Regions from separate parts of the Bradyrhizobium sp. CB82 genome, predicted to be linked through region 2. Evidence: predicted binding sites of a transcription regulator. Region 2 holds the regulator's gene; each other region holds the start of a gene.
The links. The regulator HrcA, encoded in region 2, represses chaperone genes, less so after heat shock. The targets are predictions, from matches to a motif close to GTTAGCACTCNCNNNNNGNGAGTGCTAAC.

Region 1: groES (co-chaperone GroES) is a predicted target of HrcA. The motif match lies at 1,516-1,544, and genes of this name have one in related genera.
Region 3: groES (co-chaperone GroES) is a predicted target of HrcA. The motif match lies at 2,537-2,565, and genes of this name have one in related genera.

The regions. Positions count from the first base shown of each region.
Region 1 covers NZ_CP121650.1:8,226,010-8,230,206, forward strand. The annotation lists gene groES (co-chaperone GroES) at 1,587-1,901, shown strand; gene groL (chaperonin GroEL) at 1,992-3,641, shown strand; gene QA640_RS39285 (hypothetical protein) at 4,076-4,197, shown strand, end outside.
Region 2 covers NZ_CP121650.1:206,928-211,124, forward strand. The annotation lists gene rdgB (RdgB/HAM1 family non-canonical purine NTP pyrophosphatase) at 1-308, opposite strand, end outside; gene rph (ribonuclease PH) at 319-1,032, opposite strand; gene hrcA (heat-inducible transcriptional repressor HrcA) at 1,192-2,280, shown strand; gene grpE (nucleotide exchange factor GrpE) at 2,382-2,996, shown strand; gene pncA (bifunctional nicotinamidase/pyrazinamidase) at 3,146-3,868, opposite strand; gene QA640_RS00960 (hypothetical protein) at 3,955-4,197, opposite strand, start outside.
Region 3 covers NZ_CP121651.1:210,274-214,470, reverse strand. The annotation lists gene groL (chaperonin GroEL) at 459-2,099, opposite strand; gene groES (co-chaperone GroES) at 2,189-2,503, opposite strand; partial or broken gene QA640_RS44810 (hypothetical protein) at 2,818-3,254, opposite strand; gene QA640_RS44805 (hsp70 family protein) at 3,561-4,197, opposite strand, start outside.

The DNA of each region.
Region 1 (4,197 bases), 1.2 Mb from region 2:
TTCCTACTTTGCTCGGATTTGCCTCGCACATCATCGAGTAGTTCGAGCGTTTCCGGGCCCCTGAGCCAGGGCGAGTTTCAGCGGCATTTGCGCAGCCACTCGACGAGACTGAGACGACTCATCTCGTGTGATGGGGCTATCCTTGCGTCTTCGATCGCTTCAGCTTGGACATGACCCTGACCGATCGCGTTTCCGCCGAAAGCTGGCCCGACGTGCAGAGAGAGTTGGATGCGGTCTTCGGCCCGTTGCCGCGAAGACTGCACCATCGATGCTCTTTCCCTCTTTGTTCAGGAACATTCTAGCGCGGATTTTGTCGTGCGGTCCCAGTTTACCTTGGGGAGCTGCCCCGTCCTCAAAAACGCGGCATGAGCCGATGACCTCTGCGCGCGGCCACCTGGTTCTCGTTGTTGGCCCCAGCTGTGCGGGCAAAGACACGCTGATCGATTTCGCCCGCGCATAGTTGCAGTCCGATCCCGATTTTCATTTCGCTCGTCGAGTCATCACTAGGCCTCCATCCGCCGGCGAGGATCGCCCCCATGAAATACGGAATTTTGCGGTTACCTGCGCGCCTTTGGTCCAAACGATGTCCTGTGTAAGCTCGGATCGAGGATTGGGAAGCTCGTGGTAGAGGTCAAAATTTGATCTGAACGGCTTCACTTTGTGACTTTCGAGGCGTGCTCAGGCCTCACTCACGTTACGGCCCGCCGGATTGCTCGGCCGCCAAAAGCGATCTTTGTCACGAGGCTTCGATCGTCCGATTGCCGCTCGTTAGCTACCAGATCAATCGACAACTCTCTGGGCGGATCCTTCCTCCACTGGTAATAGGCCCTATCGGGGCGCACCATACGGTCTTACGAACAATTTGTCGCAAGTCTGCGGGAGAGAGCAGCCTCAACGCCCCTCTCTCGCTGCCGGATTTGCCTGGCCTGCATGAAGTCGTAGTCGTCCTCCCAATCGGGCGTCCTATTTGCTACACGTGCCGAGCTTTCGGCATACCTGCGATCGCTCTCCTCAGCCTTCGCAAGATAAAGCGCAGGCTTGTCTGCTCGCTGCCATTCACCCGCGCTATTGTTCGTCCACTTGTCGGACCGTGTAGGGCCAAGCACCATCAGGCAGTTGCTTACCTCAACAATACCGAGCGTCGCGGCCCGGTCTCTTGCCGCCTCGTTTATCGGATGGGATAGCAGCGGCGGGTGTCGCCATCCATCCGAAGCTGATGCTCCAGCGAAATGTCCCCGGCATTGTCCACCAGGGGATGAGGGACCCGAAAATCGACCATCGAGGTGATTTCCTTCCGTCCAGAGAACGGCTTTCTAATACGGCTATCTTCGAACAGCTCTTTGACGGGAGCCCCACTTTCCGGGCGCATTCTCCGCCCACACGTGGGCTGTCTCACAATTTGCCACCAACGTCATGAGCGCGGCGTTCAGCGGCATCCACTGTGCGGGGGCTGGCGCCAATTTTTTTTGCTACCAACCCTTGCTCCCGTAAAACCACTGTCCTATTTCAAGCTGCGCTGGCACTCGCGGGCCTCGATTGCTAGCAATTCAGGACCGTCCACTCGTGCAAATACTTAGGAGGACTGCATGAATTTCCGTCCACTTCACGACCGCGTCGTTGTCAAGCGCGTCGACGCCGAAGAGAAGACCGCTGGCGGCATTATCATTCCAGACACAGCCAAGGAAAAGCCCTCGCAGGGTGAAGTCATCGCCGTTGGCCCCGGCGGCCGTGACGAGGCTGGCAAGTTGATCCCGATCGACGTGAAGGTCGGCGACCGCGTGCTGTTCGGCAAATGGTCGGGCACCGAGGTCAAGGTCGACGGCCAGGAGCTGTTGATCATGAAGGAGAGCGACATCATGGGCGTTCTCACCGACCTGTCTTCGAGCAAGAAGGCCGCCTAATTCCACTGCTCGCACCGCTCATCCCTGAGGAGCGCCTGCGGGCGCCCCGCCAAGGGTGAGATGAGACCAAGACAACTCAGGGAAACCAATATGTCAGCCAAAGAAGTCAAATTAGGCGTCGATGCCCGCGACCGCATGCTGCGCGGCGTCGAGATCCTCGCCAGTGCCGTGAAGGTCACACTCGGACCGAAGGGCCGTAACGTCGTCCTCGACAAGTCGTTCGGCGCTCCCCGCATCACCAAGGACGGCGTTGCCGTCGCCAAGGAGATCGAACTCGAGGACAAGTTCGAGAACATGGGCGCCCAGATGGTGCGCGAGGTCGCGGCCAAGGCGGCGGACGCCGCCGGCGACGGTACCACAACGGCGACTGTGCTTGCAGCCGCAATTGTGCGCGAGGGAGCCAAGTCGGTTGCCGCTGGTATGAACCCGATGGATTTAAAGCGCGGCATCGACCTCGCGGTCGCGGCCGTCGTTGCGGACCTCGAGAAGAACTCGAAGAAGGTCACCTCGAACGAGGAGATCGCCCAGGTCGGCACCATCTCGGCCAATGGCGACGCCGAGATCGGCAAGTTCCTGGCGGACGCCATGAAGAAGGTCGGCAACGAGGGGGTCATCACCGTCGAGGAAGCCAAGTCACTCGAGACCGAGCTCGACGTCGTCGAGGGCATGCAGTTCGACCGCGGCTACATCTCGCCCTACTTCGTCACCAACGCCGACAAGATGCGCGTTGAGATGGACGACGCCTACATCCTCATCAACGAGAAGAAGCTCTCCTCGCTGAACGAATTGCTGCCGCTGCTCGAGGCCGTGGTGCAGTCCGGCAAGCCGCTGGTCATCGTCGCTGAAGACGTCGAAGGCGAAGCGCTCGCGACCCTCGTCGTGAACCGCCTCCGCGGCGGCCTGAAGGTCGCGGCCGTCAAGGCTCCGGGCTTCGGCGATCGTCGCAAGGCGATGCTGCAGGACATCGCGATCCTGACCGGCGGCCAGGCCATCTCAGAAGATCTCGGCATCAAGCTCGAGAACGTCAACCTCTCGATGCTCGGCCGCGCCAAGAAGGTGATGATCGACAAGGAGAACACCACGATCGTCAACGGCGCCGGCAAGAAGGCCGACATCGAGGCGCGCGTGGCCCAGATCAAGACGCAGATCGAGGAGACCACCTCGGACTACGACCGTGAGAAGCTCCAGGAGCGTCTCGCCAAGCTCGCAGGCGGCGTCGCGGTGATCCGCGTCGGCGGCGCAACCGAGGTCGAGGTGAAGGAGCGCAAGGATCGCGTGGATGACGCGATGCATGCGACCCGCGCAGCCGTCGAGGAAGGCATTCTGCCGGGCGGCGGCGTTGCCCTGCTCCGCGCCACCGAAGCGCTCAAGGGCCTGCGCACCAAGAACGACGACCAGAAGACCGGTGTCGAGATTGTGCGCAAGGCGCTGTCCTGGCCGGCTCGCCAGATCGCCATCAACGCCGGTGAAGACGGCTCGGTAGTGGTCGGCAAAGTGCTAGAGAATCACCAGTACTCCTACGGTTTCGATGCGCAGACTGGCGAGTACAGCAACCTTGTCTCCAAGGGCATCATCGACCCGACCAAGGTCGTGCGCACCGCGGTCCAGAACGCCTCCTCCGTGGCGGCGCTGCTGATCACCACCGAGGCCATGGTCGCCGAGCTGCCGAAGAAGGCAGCTGCCGGCCCCGCCATGCCTCCTGGCGGCGGCATGGGTGGTATGGGTGGCATGGACTTCTAAAGCCCGACGCTCCCAACGAAATGCGAAACCCCGGCAGCAATGCCGGGGTTTTTTTTGCTCGCCTCCTTCCTTTCCGGCGTCGCTTCTATCGTTTGAGCTGTTCTAACTAAGATTATTCCTGCACCTCGCGGGCTGCAAGAACAGTGACCTTCGGTTCCGCCCAGCTACGGCACCGTTCACTGCAAATCCAAGAGGCCGGCGAACAACGATCCGATCAAAATGAAAGTTTAAGCGTGAAGCCGTTACTGAGGAGGCATCCTCTGGAGGGCCTGCTGCATTTTTCTACTCCCCTACTCTATCGCACGACGGCCGGCCAGGAGATCCTTTGCAGGCAAGCGCGTGACCCCCGATATATTCCGGACGTGCAAGCTGTGTCTCGTTTGCACTAGGCGCCGATCTGGAAGGCCGCTAGAGATCATCGTGAGCGAGGGGCGATGAGCGACGTAGGATATCAGGTGTATTCGAAAAATGGCAACGGTGCCATCGTGGTTGTCGCCTCCTCCGCAAAGCAAGCTCTCGCCAAGGCCAATGAGCTCGCCGAATCTGGGAACGAGGT
Region 2 (4,197 bases):
GCCGCGGCAAAGTCCTTTTTGGGGCCCGCCCAGCGCGCGCTGTAAATTCCGGGCGCGCCGTCGAGCGCATCGACCACGATGCCGGAATCATCGGCGAAGGCCGGAAGCCCCATAACCTTCGCAGCGGCGATCGCCTTGATCGCGGCATTGTTGCGAAAATCTTTGCCGGTCTCCTCCGGCTCGGGCAGGCCAAGCTCGCCGGCCGAGACCGCCTCGACGCCGTGTGGCGCGAGCAGCTCCCGCATCTCGGCAAGCTTGCCGGGATTATGGGTCGCGATGATCAGCTTGCCTGTGATTCGCCGGTGCATGGCTTATTGACTACGCCACCGCCATTTTCTGCAAGTCCACGAGACGCGCGACACCCTTGCGCGCCAGCGCCATCAACGACAGGAACTCGTCTTGCGTGAACGGCTCGCGTTCCGCGGTGCCCTGCACCTCGATGATGCGGCCATCGCCGGTCATGACGAAGTTTGCGTCGGTCTCGGCTTCGGAATCCTCGGCGTAGTCGAGATCCAGCACCGGCGTGCCCTGATAGATGCCGCAGGAGATTGCGGCGACGTTATCGCGCATCACGTTGGCCTTGATCATGTTGCGCGTCTTCATCCAGTTGATGCAGTCGGCCAGCGCGACCCAGGCACCGGTGATCGAGGCCGTGCGCGTACCGCCGTCGGCCTGGAGCACGTCGCAATCGACCGTGATCTGGCGTTCGCCGAGCGCTTCGAGATCGACGATGGCGCGAAGCGAGCGGCCGATCAGGCGCTGGATCTCGACGGTGCGGCCGCTCTGCTTGCCGGCGGAAGCCTCGCGGCGCGTCCGTTCCGAGGTCGCGCGCGGCAGCATGCCGTATTCGGCGGTGACCCAGCCGCGGCCCTGGCCCTTCAGCCAGGGCGGCAGGCGGTCTTCCAGCGTCGCGGTGACCAGCACATGGGTGTCGCCGAATTTTACCAGGCAGGAGCCTTCCGCATATTTGACCACGCCGCGCTCCAGCGTCACGGGGCGCAATTCGTCGGGCGCACGGCGGCTTGGCCGCATGGGAAATCCTCCAAAACTCGCAGGGAAAAGGCTGTTCGCGGTGCTTGTAGGAGCGGGAAGGGGGCCCGGCAAGGGCTTTTCCCCGCTCCGGCCAAAGACGCGCTTGTCAGGGGCCTTCCGGATGGACAAATTATGTGCATCTGAGAGGAGTTACCGTCTGTGGCCCATCACGATCCGATTCATCTGATCGCGCCGCGCGCGGGCCTCGCCCAGCTCAACGAGCGTTCTCGCGACATCTTTCGTCAAATCGTCGAAAGTTATCTGGCGACCGGCGAGCCGGTCGGCTCGCGCAATATTTCCCGCCTGATCGCGCTGCCGCTGTCGCCGGCCTCGGTGCGCAACGTCATGGCCGATCTGGAACAGCTCGGCCTGATCTACGCCCCGCATACCTCCGCCGGCCGGCTGCCGACGGAACTCGGCTTGCGCTTCTTTGTCGACGCCCTGATGCAGGTCGGCGAGCTCAACGAGGCCGAGCGGCAATCGATCCAGAGCCAGCTCACCACTGTCGGCCACGCGCAATCGGTCGAGGCGGTCCTCGAGGAGGCGCTGACGCGGCTGTCGGGCCTCACCCGCGCCGCGGCCGTGGTGTTGACGCCGAAGTCCAATGCGCGGCTGAAACATATCGAATTCGTCCGCCTGGAACCCGAGCGGGCGCTGGTGATCCTGGTCGGCGAGGATGGCCAGGTCGAAAACCGCGTGCTGACGCTGCCGCCCGGGGTTCCCTCCTCGGCGCTCACCGAGGCTTCCAACTTCCTCAATGCCCGTATCCGGGGCCGCACCCTGGCCGAGGCTCGGCTCGAGCTGGAAACCGCACTGGGCCAGGCACGCGCCGAGCTCGACCAGCTCACCCAGAAGGTCATTTCGGCGGGCATCGCGAGCTGGTCCGGCGGCGAGAGCGAGGACCGCCAGCTCATCGTGCGCGGCCACGCCAATCTGCTGGAAGACCTGCATGCGCTGGAGGATCTCGAGCGGGTGCGGTTGTTGTTCGACGATCTCGAGACCAAGCGCGGCGTGATCGACCTGCTCGGGCGTGCCGAGACCGCGGAGGGCGTGCGTATCTTCATCGGCTCGGAGAACAAGCTGTTCTCGCTGTCGGGTTCCTCGACGATCATCTCGCCCTATCGGGATGCCGCCGGTCACATCGTCGGCGTTTTGGGCGTGATCGGGCCGACGCGGCTGAATTATGCCCGCGTGATCCCGACCGTAGACTATGCCGCCCGCATCGTCAGCCGCCTCCTGGGTGGCTGACACCCGTTTTCGCCTGATCACGGGCGCTTGATTTTCGCGCTGCGAAGCACGATATCCCGGTCGAGAAAAAATCCCTTGAGACCAGTTCGAGAAGGCAGCCGATGACCGATCAAGACCGGCAACCCGAAGACACGACCGCGCCGACCGGCGAGCCCGTTGTGTCGAAGCCGTATGTGATGCCCGACGATCCGGAGCCCGGTTCGGTCGAGACCTTGCAGAAGGAAGCCGCCGAAGCGCGCGACCGGATGCTGCGGACGCTGGCCGAGATGGAGAATTTGCGCAAGCGCACCACCAAGGAGGTCGCCGACGCCAGGCTCTACGGGATCACCGGTTTTGCGCGCGACGTGCTCGATATCGCCGACAACCTCCAGCGTGCGCTCGATGCGGTGCCGGCCGAGGCGCGTGCCAATGCCGATCCCGGCCTGACCGCGCTGATCGAGGGCGTGGAACTCACCGAGCGCTCGCTGCTCAACGCGCTGGAGAAGCACGGCGTGAAGAAGTTCGATCCGCAGGGCCAGAAGTTCGATCCGAACTTCCAGCAGGCGATGTTCGAGGTGCCCGATCCGTCGGTGCCGTCGGGCACCGTGGTGCAGGTCGTGCAGGCCGGCTACACCATCGGCGAGCGCGTGCTGCGCCCGGCTCTCGTCGGGGTCGCCAAGGGCGGCGCCAAGGCGGCAGCCGCCGCCAACACCAACGAGCCGAACAACGCGGCGTAAGCCGCGCCTCGCCACGCGCACGACACGAGACCCCCATTCTGAGGAGCCGCGTTAGCGGCGTCTCGAAGGATGGAGGCCCCGCTGCTGCATCTCGGCCTTCATGGTTCGAGACGGCGCTTCGCGCCTTCTCACCATGAGGGTCAGGTAGCTTACGCCGTCACCGCGATATCGCCCGATTGGATCCGCTTCACGCCGGCCTTCGCCATGTCGGCCCAGGCCTTTGCCAGCGAGCCCTGGGTGTCGATGCCGCGGCAGGCGTCTTCCACCACATAGACCTCGAAGCCCGTCTTGCGCGCGTCGAGCGCAGTCCAGGCTACGCAGAAATCGGTGGCGAGCCCTGCGACGAACACGCGCTTGATCTTGCGCGACTTCAGGTAAGCGGCGAGCCCCGTGGTGGTCTTGCCGTCGGCTTCCATGAAAGCCGAGTAGCTGTCGACGTCCTTGTGAAAACCCTTGCGGATGATGAGCGCGGCCTGCGGGATCGACAGGTCCTTCGAGAGCGCGGCGCCGTCGGTGCCCTGCACGCAATGATCGGGCCACAGCACCTGCTTGCCGTACGGCAGGTCGATGGTCTCGAACGGCTTCTTGCCGGAATGGACTGACGCAAACGACACGTGCCCCGGCGTGTGCCAGTCCTGCGTCATCACGACATTGGCGAACGATTTTGCGATCTTGTTGATCACCGGCACCACCTGCTCGCCTTCCTTCACGGCGAGGCTGCCGCCGGGCAGGAAGCAGTTCTGCACGTCGATCACGAGCAGTGCGGAGGCATCGTCGGGTTTAATCGCCGACGCTGCCCAGAGCTTGCTTGAAACGAGGCTCGCGAGAGCAACAGTGGAAACGCCCGCGAGTACTTTGCGCCGATCCAGCATCGTACGTCCCTCCAGGAATGAACCAGGGAGGCAAGCGTAGTTCCATTTGTGTACAAACAAAAGCCCGAAAATACGGCCGGCTTTGGTCAGCTCTTGGGCTGGATGCCGTCGCGCACCGCGCGGAAGCGGGTGAACGCCTCCGACCACTGATCGCGCGGGGCGCTGGCGATGATGCGCAGCGACGTACCCCCACCGAAGCGGATCCACTGCACCACCGTGACCGCTGTCTTGTCCTTGCCGCTGACGCCGTCGAGGCGGGTTTCGATCGCCGGCTGGCCGTTGACGCGGATCGGCTCGGACATGGTGATTCTGGACTCGCGCATGCCCGG
Region 3 (4,197 bases), on a different replicon from region 2:
TGGCTATTTACAGTCAGTTCGCCAGCTCGCTCCCCCTTAGCTCCCCGGCTAACCCACAAAAGGCTGAAAGTCCTTTGGAGCAAGTGCAAGGCTTGTCCAAGCTCTAACCTTGAGAGGAGTAGGCTCTTTGGTCGGTCAGCGTTGCAGGTCGAAGCGGACAAAAAGTGCTCAATATAAGCTCTTCCGAGTCTGACCCGGAACGGAGAGGCTGCCACTGTCGTCTCCCTCGTTAAGTATGCCTTCGGGTGGCGCTTCATCTAGCCGAGGTTAGATCATTGCCGCGCGCCCTAAGCGGACGCCACGCTCGGCGAAAATACGATCAGCGAAATGTGCCTCGGCTTGGCCCCCCTGCTGATGGGGCACCTCCATCCACTGTTGTCGTCGAGTTGGACCGGTAGCTAATGTGGAAAGGCCCGGCATCGCTGGGCCTTTTTCTCTTGTGCGCGCAACGGTTGGTCTCAGAAGTCCATGCCACCCATCCCGCCGCCCGGAGGCATCGCGGAGCCGGCAGCGGCCTTCTTCGGCAGCTCGGCGACCATGGCCTCGGTGGTGATCAGCAGCGCTGCGACTGAGGCTGCGTTCTGGATCGCGACGCGAACCACCTTGGTCGGGTCGATGATGCCCTTGGTGACGAGGTTGCCGTATTCGCCGGTCTGGCTGTCGAAGCCGAACGAATACTGATCCTTCTCCAAGATCTTGCCGACGATGACGGAGCCGTCCTCACCCGCATTGATCGCGATCTGGCGGGCGGGTGCCGACAGCGCCTTGCGCACGATCTCGACGCCGGTCTTCTGGTCGTCGTTCTTGGTTCGGATGCCCTTGAGATGCACGGAGGCACGGAGCAGGGCGACGCCGCCGCCTGGAACGATGCCTTCCTCGACCGCCGCGCGGGTCGCATGCATCGCGTCATCAACGCGATCCTTGCGCTCCTTCACCTCGACCTCGGTCGCGCCGCCGACGCGGATCACCGCGACGCCACCCGCGAGCTTGGCGAGACGCTCCTGGAGCTTCTCACGGTCGTAGTCCGAGGTGGTCTCCTCGATCTGCGCCTTGATCTGGGCCACGCGCGCCTCGATGTCGGCCTTCTTGCCGGCGCCGTTGACGATCGTGGTGTTCTCCTTGTCGATCATCACCTTCTTGGCGCGACCGAGCATGTTGAGCGTGACGTTCTCGAGCTTGATGCCGAGATCTTCCGAGATTGCCTGGCCGCCGGTCAGGATCGCGATGTCCTGGAGCATGGCCTTGCGGCGATCGCCGAAGCCCGGAGCCTTCACGGCCGCGACCTTCAGGCCGCCGCGCAGACGGTTCACCACGAGCGTGGCGAGCGCCTCGCCCTCGACGTCCTCAGCGACGATGACCAGCGGCTTGCCGGACTGCACCACAGCCTCGAGCAGCGGCAGCAATTCGTTCAGCGAGGAGAGCTTCTTCTCGTTGATGAGGATGTAGGCGTCTTCCATTTCAGCGCGCATCTTGTCAGCGTTGGTGACGAAGTAGGGCGAGATGTAGCCGCGGTCGAACTGCATACCCTCGACCACATCGAGCTCGGTCTCGAGCGACTTGGCTTCCTCGACGGTGATGACCCCCTCGTTGCCGACCTTCTTCATGGCATCCGAGAGGAACTTGCCGACTTCCGCATCGCCATTGGCGGAGATGGTGCCGACCTGGGCGATCTCGTCGTTGGAGGTGACCTTCTTGGAGTTCTTCTCGAGGTCCGCAACGACGGCGTCGACGGCGAGGTCGATACCGCGCTTGAGGTCCATCGGGTTCATGCCGGCGGCAACCGATTTGGCGCCTTCACGGACGATCGCGGCGGCCAGCACGGTCGCGGTGGTGGTGCCGTCGCCGGCAGCATCCGCCGCCTTCGACGCCACTTCCCGCACCATCTGGGCGCCCATGTTCTCGAACTTGTCCTCGAGTTCGATCTCCTTGGCGACGGCAACGCCGTCCTTGGTGATGCGGGGCGCGCCGAACGACTTGTCGAGGACGACGTTGCGGCCCTTCGGACCGAGCGTGACCTTCACGGCGTTGGCGAGGATCTCGACACCGCGCAGCATGCGGTCGCGGGCATCGACGCCTAATTTTACTTCTTTAGCTGACATATTTGTCCTCCCTGAATTGAAATGGTCTCTCACCTGCGAGGCAGCACCGGCAGGCGCTCCTCCTGGGTGAGCGTTTGCGGCGGTCAGCGTTAGGCCGCCTTCTTGGAGCCGGCGACATCGGTGAGAACGCCCATGATGTCGCTCTCCTTCATGATCAACAACTCCTGGCCGTCGATCTTGACCTCGGTGCCCGACCACTTGCCGAACAGCACGCGGTCGCCGACCTGGACGTCGATCGGGATCAGCTTGCCGCTCTCGTCGCGGCCGCCGGGGCCAACGGCGATGACTTCGCCCTGGGAGGGCTTTTCCTTGGCCGTATCGGGAATGATGATGCCGCCTGCGGTCTGCTGTTCGGCCTCGATGCGCTTGACCACGACGCGGTCGTGAAGCGGACGGAATTTCATGCGATCCTCCTTAGCTTTTGTGATTATTGCTGGATTGGCAGTCGCAATGAGCGAGTGCTCGCCGCTCCTCACATAAGCCTGTGAGACTTGGGTGCAAGGGCTTCGACCCATGTCGCCCATTGGCCCAATCAGCGGTTGGGGTGTCCGCTATTCGCCGCTGTCAGGGGAAAAGCGGACGTCGCATCTTTGTAGATGCGGAGGTCATACGAAGCGGTTCGCTGCTAGAGGTGGAGGGGGGCACGGCAGAGAAATTTAGCGAGCCGCGCGGTTACGATCAGCGTCACTTCTTCGCTGCACCCAATCCGGGGGTGGTGTTACTGCGTCAGAAATCTATATGCGACAATCAGTGCCACCATGCTCACACGAAAATCAGCAGTGCCGTGAGTGACTTTCGGATTATGGGCCTCGTCGAATGGCGCGCAGCAGATAGCCCGAGCTGAGGTGTAGGCCGTCTCTGGGAACGCGCGACTTTGCCACCTGTCGTTGGCGTGCGAGCCTTTGGTTCCGGCGCCGCGCCCACGCCTCCCATCTCACTGTAATAAGCGCTATAGACCCCGCGAACAGCCAGGGCCGTGGACTCGGCCTCGGTCATCGTCTCGAGTCGGGTTCGATAGTTGGTCAGAAAGCTCTGTGCGTTTGGTGGAAGGTCATCAAAACCACCGAGCTTGGCCATCATAAGCCAAGTGGCAAAATCCGCCTCGGCCTTCGTGCGAGCTTTCTTGGTGATACTGGCGTTAGAGCTAGAGGCCATGGTGTCCGATTGGTTGGCCCGCCCAAGCTTGCCGGCGTTCATGGCTATCGTTGGACAGTATTTCGGTTGACGGCAGCTATCCCGCTTGGCGCCTGTCTTGCGCGCGAGGAGTTGGCCTTGCCGCCAAAGCCGCTAAGCCGGCGCTGGACCAAATTTAAAAGATGCTTACTGGACGGCCAATCTGCTCTTTTGTCGAAGTCGTGTATCTTGAGTGAGCCAAGAAGCTCGCTCACACAAAACCATCATCGAAAGGTTCGTGGCCGTGGTCCGTAGCAAAGCGGATAGCGGCGCGGGCCTCGCGCATGACTATTCGATCAGGATCAGACCGGGAGGGAGTGCCTCGTCGTACAGACTGGCGCGGTCGGATCGTCCGATCGGAACGAACCCTTTGATTTTTGCGGTCTGCAGCGCAGGGACGCCGGATTTCTCCAGCTTGCTGGCAATCATGCCGCGCAAAGGCATGGGTAGGTCCAGGCTCCGATCGTCGACGACGCGCGCGGCCCGGAGGAACAGAATCTGCAGGTCGAGCAACTCGGGCGTAGTCCAATCGAAGCTCTGGAAAGCCTGATACGCGTGCTCGACGAGATCGGGCGAGACAACAGTCTCCGGCCCTGCGTAGAGCGGAGTTCGGTTGAGCAGGAGCCCGAGCGCCGCAAGATAAGGAGCGCAGTGTCGCTTGGCCCGTGCAAGCGTCACCGCGGTGTCGCAGAAGCAACGCACCAGTTCCGCCTTGGTGTCGTGGTGGATCAGTTCTAAGGATCCAGCCAAACGCACGAGTTCGTCGGGCGCCTTGCCGCTGCGGATTCTGTCGATCTCTCCGGCTATAAGCCTAATCTGGCGTTCGCGCGTGAGCCCGCCCGCCACCCGGCGCCAGAGGATGTATTCCTGGCTCTTGATGCGCCGACCGGGGAAACACGGGCCATCATCGTGCACCCGCCACAGG